2 regions of the Streptomyces sp. NPDC058579 genome follow, and region 2 is predicted to be linked to the other one. Evidence: riboswitches for the same ligand, from Rfam matches in the RefSeq annotation. Region 2 holds a riboswitch; the other holds the start of a gene.

Region 1 (7,369 bases), on a different contig from region 2:
CGCCGTCTTGGTGATCTCCAGGTCCGGTACGGGGACGGAGAAGGCCAGGCCCGAGGGCACGTACGTGTCGCCCGTCGTCGTGAACGTCAGCTCCGCCGACCGCGCGCCCACCGGGATCGCGCCGTCCGGGATGTCGAAGGCCTTGGTGTCGATGGAGAGGTTGTTCGTCAGCTTCGGCGCGACGGCGCCGTCGTCCTCGCTGACGAAGAAGTTGTTCGTGTTGCCCGTGTGCGCCTCGGTGACGTTCTTGCCGTCGACCAGGAACTTGTCGCCGGGCGTGTTCCAGTCGCCCTCGTACGCCGTCACGCTCGCCCGCGCCTTGCCCGTCGTCCGGTGGAAGCCGTCGACGGTGATCGTGGTCGCGGGGGAGGTGGAGCGCTGCAGGACGTGCCCGCCGTAGACGTACACGTTGCGGCGGTCGGGCGCGTGGGTCGGCTCGGGGCCGGGGAACGCGTAGACGACCGTCAGGGACCAGCCCGCCACACAGCCCTTGCCGTCCGGCGCCCAGATGTTGCCGACCGCGACCCGCGCGTCCGTACCGGTCACGCCCGCGAACGCGGCCGTCACGTCCGACTCGCCCGTGTAGTAGTGCGGGCCGCCGGTGTCCGCCGGGTCCGTCACCATGCTGTCGATCGAGACCGCCGTCGCCGTCCCCGCCCCGACCCTGATGTGCGGCGCGGTCGTGGCGTGGTCGCCCGGCGAGGTCACCACATCGGCGCCGGAGACGTCACAGCGCTTCAGCTGCGCCCCGCTCGGCCCCTTGTACGTGCCGTCGTTGCCGCCCCAGAAGAGCCGGGCGTACGCGACCCTCGCCCCGGCCGGGACGACGACGTGGCCGGTGCTGGAGCCGTAACCGCCGTCCATGGAGGCGGTGTTGATCCGCTTCATGGCGAAGGTGTTGTTGTTGTCGCTCCCCTGCCCGGAGGCGGCGGTGGCGCAGCGCGCGGCCAGGTCGGCGGGGGCCGTGGGGCAGCCCATGACCGTGTTGCCGATGGTCGTGAAGTCGCCGTACAGCGACTCGGCGTAGCGCTTGCCGAAGGGCTCCACCACGTCGGCCGCGGCGGGACCGGCCACGGCGAGGGAGAGCGAGCCGAGTGAGCCGGCGGCGAGGACGAGCGCCGCCACCGACATGGTCATCCGATTTTTGAACCGCATGAAAGGGAAATTTAGGCAAAAAACACAATCATTCGGCGTTACGCCACGCGGCGGTGCGCGTACTCCGCGATCTCCACCATCGGCGGCCGCTCCTCCGTGTCCACCGCGTACGTGTGCGGCGTGAAGCCGTCCTCGCCGCGCTCGAACTGGGTGAGCCGGGGCCGCACCAGATGGCCCCGGGAGAGCCGCAGCTGCGCCGTCCGGTAGATCGCCGCCGCCATCCGGCCCAGCGCCCGCCCGTCCTGGTGCCGGTGCTTGCGGACCCCGACGTCCACCTGCGCGAGGGCGTCGAGCCCGACCGTGTGCAGCGCGTCCACGAGCAGGCCCAGCTCCACTCCGTAACCGACCGGGAACGGCAGCCGTTCGAGCAGCGAGCGGCGCGCCGCGTACTCGCCGCCCAGCGGCTGCACGAAGCCGGCCAGCTGCGGCCAGTGCAGATTGAGCAGCGGCCGCGCCACGAGCTCCGTCACCCGACCGCCCTGACCTGGGGCGTCGCCGAGCGGGCGGTCGTACATCGCCTTCACGAAGTCGATGTCCTGGTCGGTGAGCAGCGGGCCGACGATGCCGGTGACGAAGTCCGCGGAGAAGTCCCGCAGGTCCGCGTCGACGAAGCAGATGATGTCCCCTTCGGTCACCATCAGTGACCGCCACAGCACCTCGCCCTTGCCAGGCACGGCCGGTATCCGGGGCAGGATCGCGTCCCGCGCCACCACCCGCGCCCCGGCCGCGGCCGCCACCTCCGCCGTACGGTCGGTGGAACCGGAGTCGATCACCACCAGTTCGTCCACGAGCGGAACGGCCTCGGTCATCAGCTCGCGCCGGATGACGGAGACGATCTCGCCGACCGTCGCCTCCTCGTTCAGCGCGGGCAGCACGACGCTGACCGTCGTCCCGTGCTTCGCCGCCAGGACGCGGTCCAGTCTTCGGTCCGCCACGGACCAGGACCGCCGGCCCAGCCAGCGCTCCACTTCCTCCAGCACGTGATCTCCATCTCGCGGTTCGGACGGCAGGTTCAAGCCTCCGGGCCTTCGGTTACAGTCTTGAACAACGCGGACGCCCGATGCATGTCGGGGTGCCGCCCGCGCCACACAATCGAATACCGCTCATCCAGAGGGGCAGAGGGAAACGGCCCGTTGAAGCCCCGGCAACCCTCCAGTCGGTCTCGTCCGCAGTCGTCAGCACTGCGCCCGCGAGGCTCCCGGCTAGGGAAGGTGCCAAATCCGTCTCATGGCGACGTTCGCCATGGGAAAGATGAGGAGAAAGGGCCTCGCCTCCATGGCTGTACAGACTGTTACCCCCGACACCGCCCCCACCGCAGGCACTGCCGAAAGCGCTCGGACGGTCGATCTCGGTCCCGCTTCCGGACTTTCCTGCCGGGAATGCGGCGAAGTCTTCGCACTCGGCCCGATCTTCGCCTGTGAGCTCTGTTTCGGCCCCCTCGAAGTCGCGTACGACCTTCCCGTCGGTGACCCCGAGGCGCTGCGCAAGCAGATCGAGGCCGGCCCCGCCAACATCTGGCGCTACGCCCCCCTGCTGCCCGTCCCCGCCGACGTCGCCGAGAAGCCGAATCTGAACCCGGGCTGGACCAAGCTCGTCCAGGCCGACAACCTCGCCCGCGAACTGGGCGTCGAGCCCGGCAAGCTCTTCGTCAAGGACGACTCCGGCAACCCGACGCACTCCTTCAAGGACCGCGTCGTCGCCCAGGCCCTGGAAGCCGCCCGCGCCTTCGGCTTCACCACGCTCTCCTGCTCCTCCACCGGCAACCTGGCCGGCGCCGTCGGCGCCGCCGCCGCCCGCGCCGGCTTCCGCTCCTGCGTCTTCATCCCGCACGACCTGGAGCAGGGCAAGGTCGTCATGGCCGCCGTCTACGGCGGCGAGCTCGTCGGCATCGAGGGCAACTACGACGACGTCAACCGCTTCTGCTCCGAGCTCATCGGCGACCCGCTGGGCGAGGGCTGGGGCTTCGTCAACGTCAACCTGCGGCCGTACTACGGCGAGGGCTCCAAGACGCTCGCGTACGAGATCTGCGAGCAGCTGGGCTGGGTCATCCCGGACCAGCTCGTCATCCCGATCGCCTCGGGATCGCAGCTCACGAAGATCGACAAGGGTCTGCAGGAGCTCATCAAGCTGGGCCTGGTCGAGGACAAGCCGTACAAGATCTTCGGCGCCCAGGCCGAGGGCTGCTCGCCGGTGTCGGCCGCCTTCAAGGCCGGTCACGACGTCGTACGGCCCCAGAAGCCGAACACCATCGCCAAGTCGCTCGCCATCGGCAACCCGGCCGACGGCCCGTACGTCCTCGACATCGCGCGCCGCACCGGCGGCGCGGTGGACGACGTGAACGACGAGCAGGTCGTCGAGGCGATCAAGCTCCTGGCCCGGACCGAGGGCATCTTCGCCGAGACGGCGGGCGGCGTGACGGTCGGCGTGACGAAGAAGCTGGTCGAGGCCGGCCTCATCGACCCGTCCCTCACCACCGTCGTGCTCAACACGGGCGACGGCCTCAAGACCCTGGACGCGGTGGCCGACACCTCTCAGGCGACCGCCACCATCAAGCCGAGCCTGGACGCGTTCCGCGACGCCGGCCTGGCCCACTGACCCCCACTCGTCCGTACACGGAAGGCAGCAGCACATGAGCGTCAAGGTCCGTATCCCCACCATCCTCCGTACCTACACGGGCGGCCAGGCCGAGGTTCCGGCGGAGGGCGCGACCCTGTCCGAGGTCATCTCGGACCTGGAGAAGAACCACGCGGGCATCTCCGCCCGCGTCCTGGACGACCAGGGCAAGCTGCGCCGCTTCGTGAACGTCTACGTGAACGACGACGACGTCCGCTTCGAGCAGGGCCTGGAGACGGCGACGCCGGACGGCGCGGGCGTCTCGATCATCCCGGCGGTGGCGGGCGGCTGCTGAGCCCACGACTGCTCAGCCCACGGCCGAGCGCTCGCTTTACCCTGAGTAACTGAATTGCCCCCTCCGCGAGAGAAGCGGAGGGGGCAATTCTGCATGGTTGAACGGGGTAGAGTTGGGGAAGTCCCCCCGGCTTCACCGCGCTGCTCCGTGCCAGCCGCATATGAGAATGCGCCGCACGCGACAAGAAGCAGCCAAAGTGCGCGAACGATCTGTACCTTCTGCGCGCTTTGCCGGGCCCGACTTGCCCCGGAATTCAATCAATTCTCCGGAATTCTCCTTTACGGCGTGCCCAGAATTCTCGCCCGATTGACCTGTTGCAGAGGGCAGTTGGGCAGATACATTCAGCCGCGGTCGACGCGTTCCGGCGCAGGGTCTGACCCGGGTCCGCGAAGTGCGGGTCCCGCGCAAGGGCCAGTAATAGGGGAGTTAGGCATGGCTCAGGGCACCGTCAAGTGGTTCAACGCGGAGAAGGGCTACGGCTTCATCGCGGTCGACGGTGGTGCGGATGTATTCGTCCACTACAGCGCGATCCAGATGGACGGATACCGCACCCTCGAAGAGGGTCAGCGGGTCGAGTTCGAGATCTCGCAGGGCCAGAAGGGTCCGCAGGCGGACATGGTCAAGCTCGCCGTCTGAGCACGGCGCGATCGGCCACCACGTACGCACTCACGCGTTCTCACGCCGAGGGGTCCGCATCCTGACCGGGATGCGGACCCCTCGTGCGTGTGCGGGGGCTCCGTGGACCCGGGCTCGATCCTTGAGAGTCGCTTGCACTCGCATGGGCCGAGTGCTAATCATTGGCGTTAGCACTCTGAAGGTGAGAGTGCTTACGAGGATCGGGCAGACGAGGTCCGCGGCCAGGTGGGGCAAGGAACCGCCGGGTACGCAGGCCGTCCGTCGCGGGCGTCGGCGCGGTCCTGGAGCGTTATCCACCCCATGTCCGGGAGGACCACTTCACATGGCCAAGATCATCGCGTTCGACGAGGAGGCACGGCGCGGTCTCGAGCGCGGGATGAACCAGCTCGCCGACGCCGTCAAGGTCACCCTTGGCCCCAAGGGCCGTAACGTCGTCCTCGAGAAGAAGTGGGGCGCCCCCACGATCACCAACGATGGTGTTTCCATCGCCAAGGAGATCGAGCTCGAGGACCCGTACGAGAAGATCGGCGCCGAGCTGGTCAAGGAAGTCGCCAAGAAGACGGACGACGTCGCCGGTGACGGTACGACCACCGCGACCGTCCTCGCCCAGGCGCTCGTCCGCGAGGGCCTGCGCAACGTGGCGGCCGGCGCCAACCCGATGGCCCTCAAGCGCGGCATCGAGAAGGCCGTCGAGGCCGTCTCCGGCGCCCTGCTCGAGCAGGCGAAGGATGTCGAGACCAAGGAGCAGATCGCTTCCACGGCCTCCATCTCCGCCGCCGACACCCAGATCGGCGAGCTCATCGCCGAGGCGATGGACAAGGTCGGCAAGGAAGGCGTCATCACCGTCGAGGAGTCCCAGACCTTCGGTCTGGAGCTGGAGCTCACCGAGGGTATGCGCTTCGACAAGGGCTACATCTCGGCGTACTTCGCCACCGACATGGAGCGTATGGAGGCGTCCCTGGACGACCCGTACCTCCTGATCGTCAACTCCAAGATCTCCTCGGTCAAGGACCTGCTCCCGCTCCTGGAGAAGGTCATGCAGTCGGGCAAGCCGCTGCTGATCATCGCCGAGGACGTCGAGGGCGAGGCCCTGTCGACCCTGGTCGTCAACAAGATCCGCGGCACCTTCAAGTCCGTCGCGGTCAAGGCCCCGGGCTTCGGCGACCGTCGCAAGGCCATGCTGAACGACATCGCCATCCTCACGGGCGGCACGGTCATCTCCGAGGAGGTCGGCCTCAAGCTCGAGAACGCGGGCCTGGACCTGCTGGGCCGCGCCCGCAAGGTCGTCATCACCAAGGACGAGACCACGATCGTCGACGGTGCCGGTGACAGCGACCAGGTCGCCGGTCGCGTCAACCAGATCCGCGCCGAGATCGAGAACTCGGACAGCGACTACGACCGCGAGAAGCTGCAGGAGCGCCTGGCGAAGCTCGCCGGCGGTGTTGCGGTCATCAAGGCCGGTGCCGCGACCGAGGTCGAGCTCAAGGAGCGCAAGCACCGCATCGAGGACGCCGTTCGCAACGCGAAGGCGGCCGTCGAGGAGGGCATCGTCGCCGGTGGCGGCGTGGCCCTGCTCCAGGCCTCCAGCGTCTTCGAGAAGCTCGAGGCGGACCTGACGGGCGACGAGGCCACCGGTGCCAACATCGTCAAGCTGGCCCTTGAGGCCCCGCTGAAGCAGATCGCCATCAACGCCGGCCTCGAGGGCGGCGTCGTGGCGGAGAAGGTCCGCAACCTGCCCGTCGGCCACGGCCTGAACGCCGCGACCAACGAGTACGTGGACCTCATCGCCGAGGGCATCATCGACCCGGCGAAGGTGACGCGTTCCGCGCTGCAGAACGCGGCCTCCATCGCCGCGCTGTTCCTGACCACCGAGGCCGTCATCGCCGACAAGCCGGAGAAGGCCTCCGCGGCCGCTCCGGGCGGCATGCCGGGCGGTGACATGGACTTCTGATCCGTCTGGATCGGTAGCTCCGGCAGTTCCTCGCGGACACGCAGCTCCGGCTGTGGCTGTACGCGAGCTGTACGCGACTGAGGGCGGCACTCCCTGCTGGGGGTGCCGCCCTCGGGCGTTCGGGGTGATGCTGGTGGGGTGGGGGCGGCACGGGCCACGGAAAGCCGCCGCCACCGGCCTACGGAAGGCGGGAGCGAGCCATGATCACGCTGCTGACGACACCGACCGACCGCGAGCTGGTGATCACCCGCACCTTCGACGCCCCGCCCGCCCGCGTCTGGGAGGCCTGGACCCGGCCCGAGCACGTCCGCCAGTGGTACGGCGTGGCCGCGATGCCCACGACCGTCTGCGACATCGACCTCCGAGTCGGCGGCGCGTGGCGCTGGGGCCAGAAGGCGCCCGACGGCCGGGAGATCGTCTTCTCCGGAACGTACGAGGAGATCCTGCCGCACGAGCGCCTCGTCTACACCGAGGTCTTCGAGCTGATGCCGGGCCCGCCGGTGCACGTCACCCTCACCTTCGACGACACCCCCGACGGCGGCACGGCGCTCACGAGCACGTCGATCTGGCCGTCGACGGAGATCCGCGACCAGGCCCTCGCGACCGGCATGGAGGCCGGGATCAAGGAGGAGTACGACCGGCTCGCGGTGTACCTGGGGATGATGTGAGCCTGGACGTGCCGCGGCTCGACGCGGGGCCGTACGAGCTGCGGGCGTGGG
Region 2 (7,369 bases):
TTCGTCTGGCCGCTGCTCGGCGTGCCCGTCAGTCTGGAGTCCCAGCCATGACCTTCCGTATCGCCGTCGCCCCCAGCGGTTTCAAGGAGTCCCTCTCCGCGCCCGAGGCCGCCGAGGCCATCGCCGAGGGGGTGCGCAGGGCCTGCCCTGATGCCGTACTCGACCTGATCCCGCTGGTCGACGGCGGTGAGGGTACGGCCCGGGCCCTGGCGGCCGCGACCGGAGGAAGGCTCGTGCCCCGGGTCGCGACCGGCCCGCTGGGCGCACCCGTCCGGACCCACTTCGCGCTCCTCGACCGCTCCTCCGCGGTGGTCGAGATGGCGGCCGTCGCGGGCCTCTCGCTGGTGCCGCCCGGGCGGCGCGACCCGGGCGCCACGACGACCCTCGGGGTCGGCGAGCTGATCCGGGCCGCGCTGGACTCCGGGGCGCGCCGCGTCCTGGTCGGCTGCGGCGACTCGGGCACCTCGGACGGCGGGGCGGGCGCGCTCCAGGCCCTCGGCGCCCGACTCCTGGACGCCGAGGGAGCCGAACTCCCCCTAGGCGGACGCGCGTTGACCCGTCTCGACCGGATCGACGGAACGGACCTGGACCCCCGGCTGGCCACCACGGAGCTCCTCGTCGCCTGCAATCCGTACAACGTGCTGTGCGGCGAGCGGGGCGTGGCACGGGTCTTCGGCCCGCAGAAGGGCGCGAGCCCGGAGCAGGTCGAGGAGTTGTCGGCGGCCCTGGAGCGGTGGGCCGCCGTCCTCGGCCGCGACCTGCCGGGCCCGGTCGAGCTGCGGACCGCCCCGGGCACGGGCGCCTCGGGCGGCCTCGGCGCCGGGCTCGCCGCGCTCGGGGCCCGGCTGCTGCCCCGGTTCGAGGTGCTGCTCGACCGGATCGACCTGGACGCCCGGCTCGCCCGCGCCGACCTGGTCATCACGGCCGAGGGCGCCCTGGACGGACAGACCGTGCGGGGCAAGATCCCCGCCGAGGTGGCCCGCCGGGCCAAGGCCCACGGTGTCCCCGTCCTCGCCCTCGCGGGCACCCTCGGCCAGGGCGCCCACCACGTACGGGCGGTGGGGGTGGACGCCTACGGCTCGATCCTGCCCGCCCCGATGGCGCTGCCCGAGGCGCTCGACCGGGGCGCGGAGTTCCTCGCCGACGCGGCCGAGCGCACCCTGCGGATGGTCCTGGTGGGCACCCGCCTGGCGGCCTGAGGGCCAGGTGTCAGCCGCGGTCCGGGACGCAGCGGCCGTCCTCGGTGCGGTACTTCCACTGCGCACCGTCCCGGACCAGCTCCTTCACGGCCCGTACGAAACGCTCCACGTGCTCGTCGGGCGTACCGGCGCCGAAGCTGACCCGGATGGCGTTGAGCGACTTCTCGCCGGGCGCGGCCTCGGGCGCGCCGCACTCGCCCTGGGTCTGCGGGTCGCTGCCGAGCAGGGTGCGGACGAGCGGGTGGGCGCAGAAGAGGCCGTCGCGGACGCCGATGCCGTACTCGGCGGAGAGCGCGGCGGCGAAGTGCGAGCTGTTCCACCCCTCGACGACGAAGGAGATGACGCCGACGCGCGGCGCGTCGTCGCCGAAGAGCGAGAGCACCTTCACCTCGGGCACCTCGGCGAGGCCCGCGCGGACGGTGTCGACGAGGTGCTGCTCGCGGGCGACGAGCTGGTCGAAACCGGCCTCGGTGAGCGCCTTGCAGGCGGAGGCGATGGAGTAGACGCCGATGACGTTCGGCGAACCGGCCTCGTGGCGGGCGGCCGTGGTGTGCCACTCGACGTCCACCCCGCCGTCGGCGCGGCGGGCGACCTTCTTGGAGGCGCCGCCACCGGCGAGGTACGGCTCGGCGTCCTGGAGCCAGTCGGAGCGGCCCGCGAGGACGCCCGAACCGAACGGGGCGTACAGCTTGTGCCCGGAGAACGCGACCCAGTCCACGTCCAACTCCCGTACGGAGACGGGGTGGTGGGGCGCGAGCTGGGCGGCGTCGAGGACGATCCGGGCGCCGTGCGCGTGCGCGGCGGCGGCCAGCTCCTTGACCGGCCACAGCTCACCGGTGACGTTCGACGCGCCGGTCACGCAGACGAGGGCCGGGCCGTAGGGGTCGCGGTCGGCGAGGGCGCGCTCCAGGGTCTCGACGGCCTGGGCGGGCGTGCGGGGGGCGTTGAGGTAGGTGACCCGGGCGTCCTGCCACGGCAGGAGCGAGGCGTGGTGCTCGGTCTCGAAGACGAAGACCTCGCAGTCGGCGGGGAGCACGGCAGCGAGCAGGTTGAGCGAGTCGGTGGTGGAGCGGGTGAAGACGACCTGGTCGTCGGCGCGGCAGTCGAGGAACTCGGCGACGGTGACGCGGCTGTTCTCGAACAGGTCGGTGGAGAGCTGCGAGAGGTACCCGGCGCCCCGGTGGACGCTGCCGTAGTACGGGGCGTACGCGGAGACGTCGTCCCACACCCGCTGCAGGGCCGGCGCGCTGGCGGCGTAGTCGAGCGCGGCGTACGTGACCTCACCGCCGGTCACGAGCGGCACGGTGACGTCCCGCCCGAGCACCGGGAGCGGAGCGGCACAGCAGGGATCGGCGGATTCGGCGTCCGTGGCGGTGGCGGCAGTGGCGGTGGCGTTCGGGTACGCGGACATGGCGGTATCTCCCTGGCAGGACTGGGGCAGCGAAGGGCCCGCAGGGCAGCGCGAAGTGGGGTGCCTCATACGGGTGTTGCCTCGACACACGGCATGGCGTGTGGAGGGTGGAGAAACGGGGCCGAAGGCCCTATCGCATTCGCTTGCTCACGAGACTGCTCCCTTGAGGACCAGGACCCCAGGGTGTCGCAGGGGTCCGCGCTTGCCGCGGACCTTGCTGTCCACGGCCTGGTCTTCACCCGGGGCACCCCGCCACGGACGGAGGGTTGCCGGACAGCAAGCCGGGGCTTCGTAGCTGTCACTCATGACCTGGCCAAGAAGTTATGTCACGTGATCACCCCGGCGCAACCCGTGTCCGGGATCCGGGACACGAAGGGCGCGAAAAAGGGGCCCGGACAACCCCGAACCCCTCTGCCGCGCGCCCGACCGCTACGCGTTGCTCACCGCCACCCAGCGCTCCAGCGCCTTCCGCGCGGCCCCCGAGTCGATCGACTCCGCCGCCCGCGCGATCCCCTCGCGCAACTGCTCCGCCAGGGTGCCCGACCCCGGGCGCAGCGCCACGAGCGCCGCCGCCGAGTTCAGCAGGACCGCGTCCCGTACGGGACCGGTCTCGCCCGCGAGCAGCCGGCGCGCCACGTCCGCGTTGTACGAGGCGTCGGCGCCGCGCAGCGCCTCCACCGGGACGACCTCGATGCCGACGTCCCTCGGGTCGAAGGCCTCCTCGCGCACCTGGCCGTCCCGTACCACCCAGACCCGCGAGGTGGCCGTGGTCGTCAGCTCGTCCAGGCCGTCGTCCCCGCGGAAGACCAGCGCGGAGGAGCCGCGCTCGGCGAGCACGCCGGCCATGATCGGGGCCATCCGGGCGTCGGCGACACCGGTCGCCTGGGCCTTGACGCGGGCCGGGTTGGTGAGCGGACCGAGGAAGTTGAAGGTGGTCCGGATGCCGAGCTCCTTGCGGGCCGCCGCCACGTGGCGCAGGGCCGGGTGGAACTTCACGGCGAAGCAGAAGGTGATCCCGGCCTCTTCCGCGACCTCGGCGACCCGCTTCGGGGTCAGTTCGAGGTTGACGCCCAGCTTCTCCAGGACGTCGGAGGCACCGCTCGCGCTGGAGGCGGCCCGGTTGCCGTGCTTGACGACCTTGGCGCCCGTGCCGGCCACCACGATCGCGGACATGGTGGAGATGTTGACGGTCTTGGCGCCGTCACCGCCGGTGCCGACGATGTCGACGGACGGGCCGGGGACCTCGATCAGATTGGCGTGCTCGTACATCGTCCGGACGAGCCCGGTGATCTCCTCGACGGTCTCGCCCTTGGCGCGCAGCGCGACGGCGAAGCCGGCGATCTGCGCGTCGGTGGCCTCACCGCGCAGGATGCGGTCCATCGCCCAGGCCGTGTCCTCAGCACTCTGGTCGCGGCCGGTCAGGAGTCCGTCGAGGACACCGGGCCAGGAGCGGCCCGCCGACGTAGGTCCTCCAGCGGGGGTCGCAGCGCTCATGGCAGCTCCTGGTCATCACGTAACGGAAATACGCTCCCACCCTATCGATCCGGCAGCACGGCAAAGAGCCCCGTCCATCGAATGGACGGGGCTCTCGCTGTGGCGACCTTGTGGTCAGGCGATCAGGTGATCAGTGGTGGCCGTGGCCGCTCGTGATCTCCTTGTACTCCTCGGCGGTCGGCTTGGCGATCTGGTGGTCCTCGCCGTAGTAGCCCTTGCTGAGCTTGACGCGGAGCTTCTCCATGCGGCCGACCTTGCGCTCGACGCCGTTCTCGTCGACCAGCGGGCCGAGCTCGGCCGGCTGGTTCTGCTCGTGCGCCGTGAGCCTGTACAGCTCGCCCTGGCTGAGCGGCTGGTGGACCTCGACGAACTCACCGTGCGGCAGGCGCTTGATGATGCCGGACTCGCGTCCGTGCAGCACCTTGTCCTTGTCCCGGCGCTGGAGGCCGAGGCAGATCCGCTTGGTCACGATGAACGCGATGACCGGTCCGACGAAGAAGAAGATCCGGACGAACCAGGTGATCGAGTTCAGCGACAGGTGGAAGTGGGTGGCCCAGAGGTCGTTTCCACCACCGACGAGCATGATCATGTACGCGGTGATCCAGGCGACACCGAAGCCGGTGCGCGTCGGAGCGTTGCGCGGGCGCTGCGCGATGTGGTGCTCGCGCTTGTCGCCGGTGATCCAGGACTCGATGAACGGGTAGACCGCGATGGCCGCGAGGACCGCCGGGAAGATCGCCAGCGGGATCATCACGCCCAGGACGAGCGTGTGGCCCCAGAGGTTGATCTCCCAGCCCGGCATCACACGGATCAGACCCTCGGCGAAGCCCATGTACCAGTCGGGCTGGGCGCCGGTGGACACCTGGTCCGGGCGGTACGGGCCGAGCGCCCAGATCGGGTTGATCGAGGCGATCGCCGCGATGATCGCGATGACACCGAAGACCAGGAAGAAGAAGCCTCCGGCCTTGGCCATGTAGACCGGCAGCAGCGGCATGCCCACGACGTTCTTGTTCGTACGGCCGGGGCCCTCGAACTGCGTGTGCTTGTGGTAGAAGACCAGGATCAGGTGGGCGACCACCAGACCCAGCATGATGCCGGGCAGCAGCAGGACGTGCGCCGAGTAGAACCGGGCGACGAAGTCGCCGCCGGGGAACTCCCCGCCGAACAGGAACATCGACAGGTACGTGCCGATGACCGGCACGGACAGGATCGCGCCCTGCATGAAGCGGACACCGGTGCCGGAGAGCAGGTCGTCCGGGAGCGAGTAACCGGTGAAGCCGGTGAACATGCCCAGGAAGAACAGCAGGAAGCCGAACAGCCAGTTGATCTCACGCGGCTTGCGGAACGCGCCCGTGAAGAACACGCGCATCATGTGCACGAACATGCCGGCGAGGAAGATCAGCGCCGCCCAGTGGTGGATCTGCCGGATGAGCAGGCCACCGCGCACATCGAAGGAGATGTGCATGGTCGAGTTGAACGCCTCGGACATCAGCTGACCCTGCAGCGGGATGTAGCTGCCGTGGTACTCCACCTCGTTCATCGACGGGTGGAAGAACAGCGTCAGGTACACACCCGTGAGGATGATGATGAGGAAGCTGTAGAGGCAGATCTCACCCAGCATGAAGGACCAGTGGTCCGGGAAGATCTTCCGCATGTTGGCCTTGGCCAGGGAGTAGATCCCCAGGCGGCCGTCGGCCCAGTCGGCGACCCGCTCACCGGCGGGTGCCTTCTTCTTCGAATCGGTCACAGTGCTCATCCGCGCTCCCAGAAGGACGGGCCGACGGGCTCGTCGAAGTCGCCGAGCGCCTCCAGGTTGCCCTTGTCGTTCACACCGATCCGCAGCTGCGGAAGGGCGTGACCGGCCGGGCCGAAGATGACGCGGGCGCCGTCGGAGAGGTCGAAGGTGGACTGGTGGCACGGGCAGAGCACGTGGTGGGTCTGCTGCTCGTACAGCGAGATCGGGCAGCCGACGTGGGTGCAGATCTTCGAGAAGGCGACGATGCCCTCGTGCGACCACTCCAGCTCGCGCTTGTCCTTGATGTCCTCCGGCTGAATCCGGACGATCATCAGGGCGGCCTTGGCGATCTGGACCTGGAAGTCGTGGTCGTGCTCCGTGAGGCCCTCGGGCATCGCGAAGGTCAGCGAACCGACGGCGACGTCCTCGGGACGCAGCGGCTCGTGCGTGTTCATGTTGATGAGCTGCTTGCCGTCGGCCCACAGGGTGGACCGGAGCTTCTTCTCGGGCAGCGGGCCCATGTCACGCAGCAGCACGATGCCGGAGAGCGGTACGAGCGTCAGCGCGCCGAACATCGTGTTGCGGATGAGCTTGCGGCGGCCCATGCCGGACTCGGCGGCACCGGCCGCGAAGTCCGCCATGACCTTCGCCTTGGTCTCCGGCGACGCCTGGATCGCGTGGCGCTCGTCGGCGATCTCCACGTCGGACATCAGGGTGCGGGCCCAGTGGACCGCGCCCGCGCCGATGAAGAACAGCGCCAGGCCGAGCGTCCATCCCAGGGCGAAGTTGAGCGCGCTCACCCGGCCGAACGGCCAGATGTAGACGATCTTGTCGACCGGGAAGATCACGTACGAGGCGATGAAGCCAACGGTGGCCAGCATCGACAGCGTGAACATGAAGGCGACCGCACGCTCGGACCGCCTGGCGGCCCGCTCGTCGATGTCCTGGATGCGCGGCTTGTGGGGCGGGAGGCCCGGGTCCGCGAACGGGTCGTCGAGGACCTTCACCGCGCCGTGCGCGGTGTCCTGCTCTGCGGGCAGGTTCTCTTCTGGAATCTCTTGGCTACTCATGACTTCTTGGCCTTAGCGGTGTGGGCCGCGACCCAGACGGCAACTGCGATCAGCGCACCCAGACCGAACACCCACGCGAACAGACCCTCGCTGACGGGGCCGAGGCCGCCGAGGCTGAGCCCGCCGGGGCTGTCGGCCTTCTCGCCGTTGACAGCCTGGACGTACGCGATGATGTCCTTCTTCTCCTTCTCCGGCATGGTCGTGTCGGGGAAGGACGGCATGTTCTGCGGGCCGGTCTGCATGGCCTCGTACAGGTGCTTCGGGCTCACGCCTTCGAGGTTCGGGGCGTACTTGCCGTGTGTCAGCGCGCCGCCCTCACCGGTGAAGTTGTGGCACTGGGCACAGTTGGAGCGGAACAGGTCGCCACCACGGGCGATGTCGGCGCCGTCGGGGCTGTACTGGCCCTCGGTCGGTGTGATCGGGCCGGCGCCGAGGGAGGCGATGTACGCCGCGAGCTGAT

The links. Region 2 has a riboswitch for S-adenosylmethionine ahead of ACFWRO_RS27710 (aminotransferase class V-fold PLP-dependent enzyme). Riboswitches for the same ligand answer to the same signal wherever they lie in the genome.
Region 1: linked by a shared signal. The riboswitch ahead of thrC (threonine synthase) and the one ahead of ACFWRO_RS27710 (aminotransferase class V-fold PLP-dependent enzyme) in region 2 are both predicted to bind S-adenosylmethionine.

What each region holds. Positions count from the first base shown of each region.
Region 1 is NZ_JBHXPI010000005.1:44,344-51,712, forward strand. It holds gene ACFWRO_RS08990 (hypothetical protein) at 1-1,155, opposite strand, end outside; gene ACFWRO_RS08995 (glucosyl-3-phosphoglycerate synthase) at 1,194-2,135, opposite strand; SAM riboswitch class I at 2,256-2,413, shown strand; gene thrC (threonine synthase) at 2,431-3,750, shown strand; gene ACFWRO_RS09005 (MoaD/ThiS family protein) at 3,785-4,063, shown strand; gene ACFWRO_RS09010 (cold-shock protein) at 4,496-4,699, shown strand; gene groL (chaperonin GroEL) at 5,022-6,650, shown strand; gene ACFWRO_RS09020 (SRPBCC family protein) at 6,851-7,318, shown strand; gene ACFWRO_RS09025 (GNAT family N-acetyltransferase) at 7,315-7,369, shown strand, end outside.
Region 2 is NZ_JBHXPI010000032.1:61,558-68,926, forward strand. It holds gene ACFWRO_RS27700 (SLC13 family permease) at 1-51, shown strand, start outside; gene ACFWRO_RS27705 (glycerate kinase) at 48-1,199, shown strand; gene ACFWRO_RS27710 (aminotransferase class V-fold PLP-dependent enzyme) at 1,210-2,610, opposite strand; SAM riboswitch class IV at 2,804-2,920, opposite strand; gene trpD (anthranilate phosphoribosyltransferase) at 3,040-4,104, opposite strand; gene ACFWRO_RS27720 (cytochrome bc complex cytochrome b subunit) at 4,235-5,860, opposite strand; gene ACFWRO_RS27725 (Rieske 2Fe-2S domain-containing protein) at 5,857-6,909, opposite strand; gene ACFWRO_RS27730 (c-type cytochrome) at 6,906-7,369, opposite strand, start outside.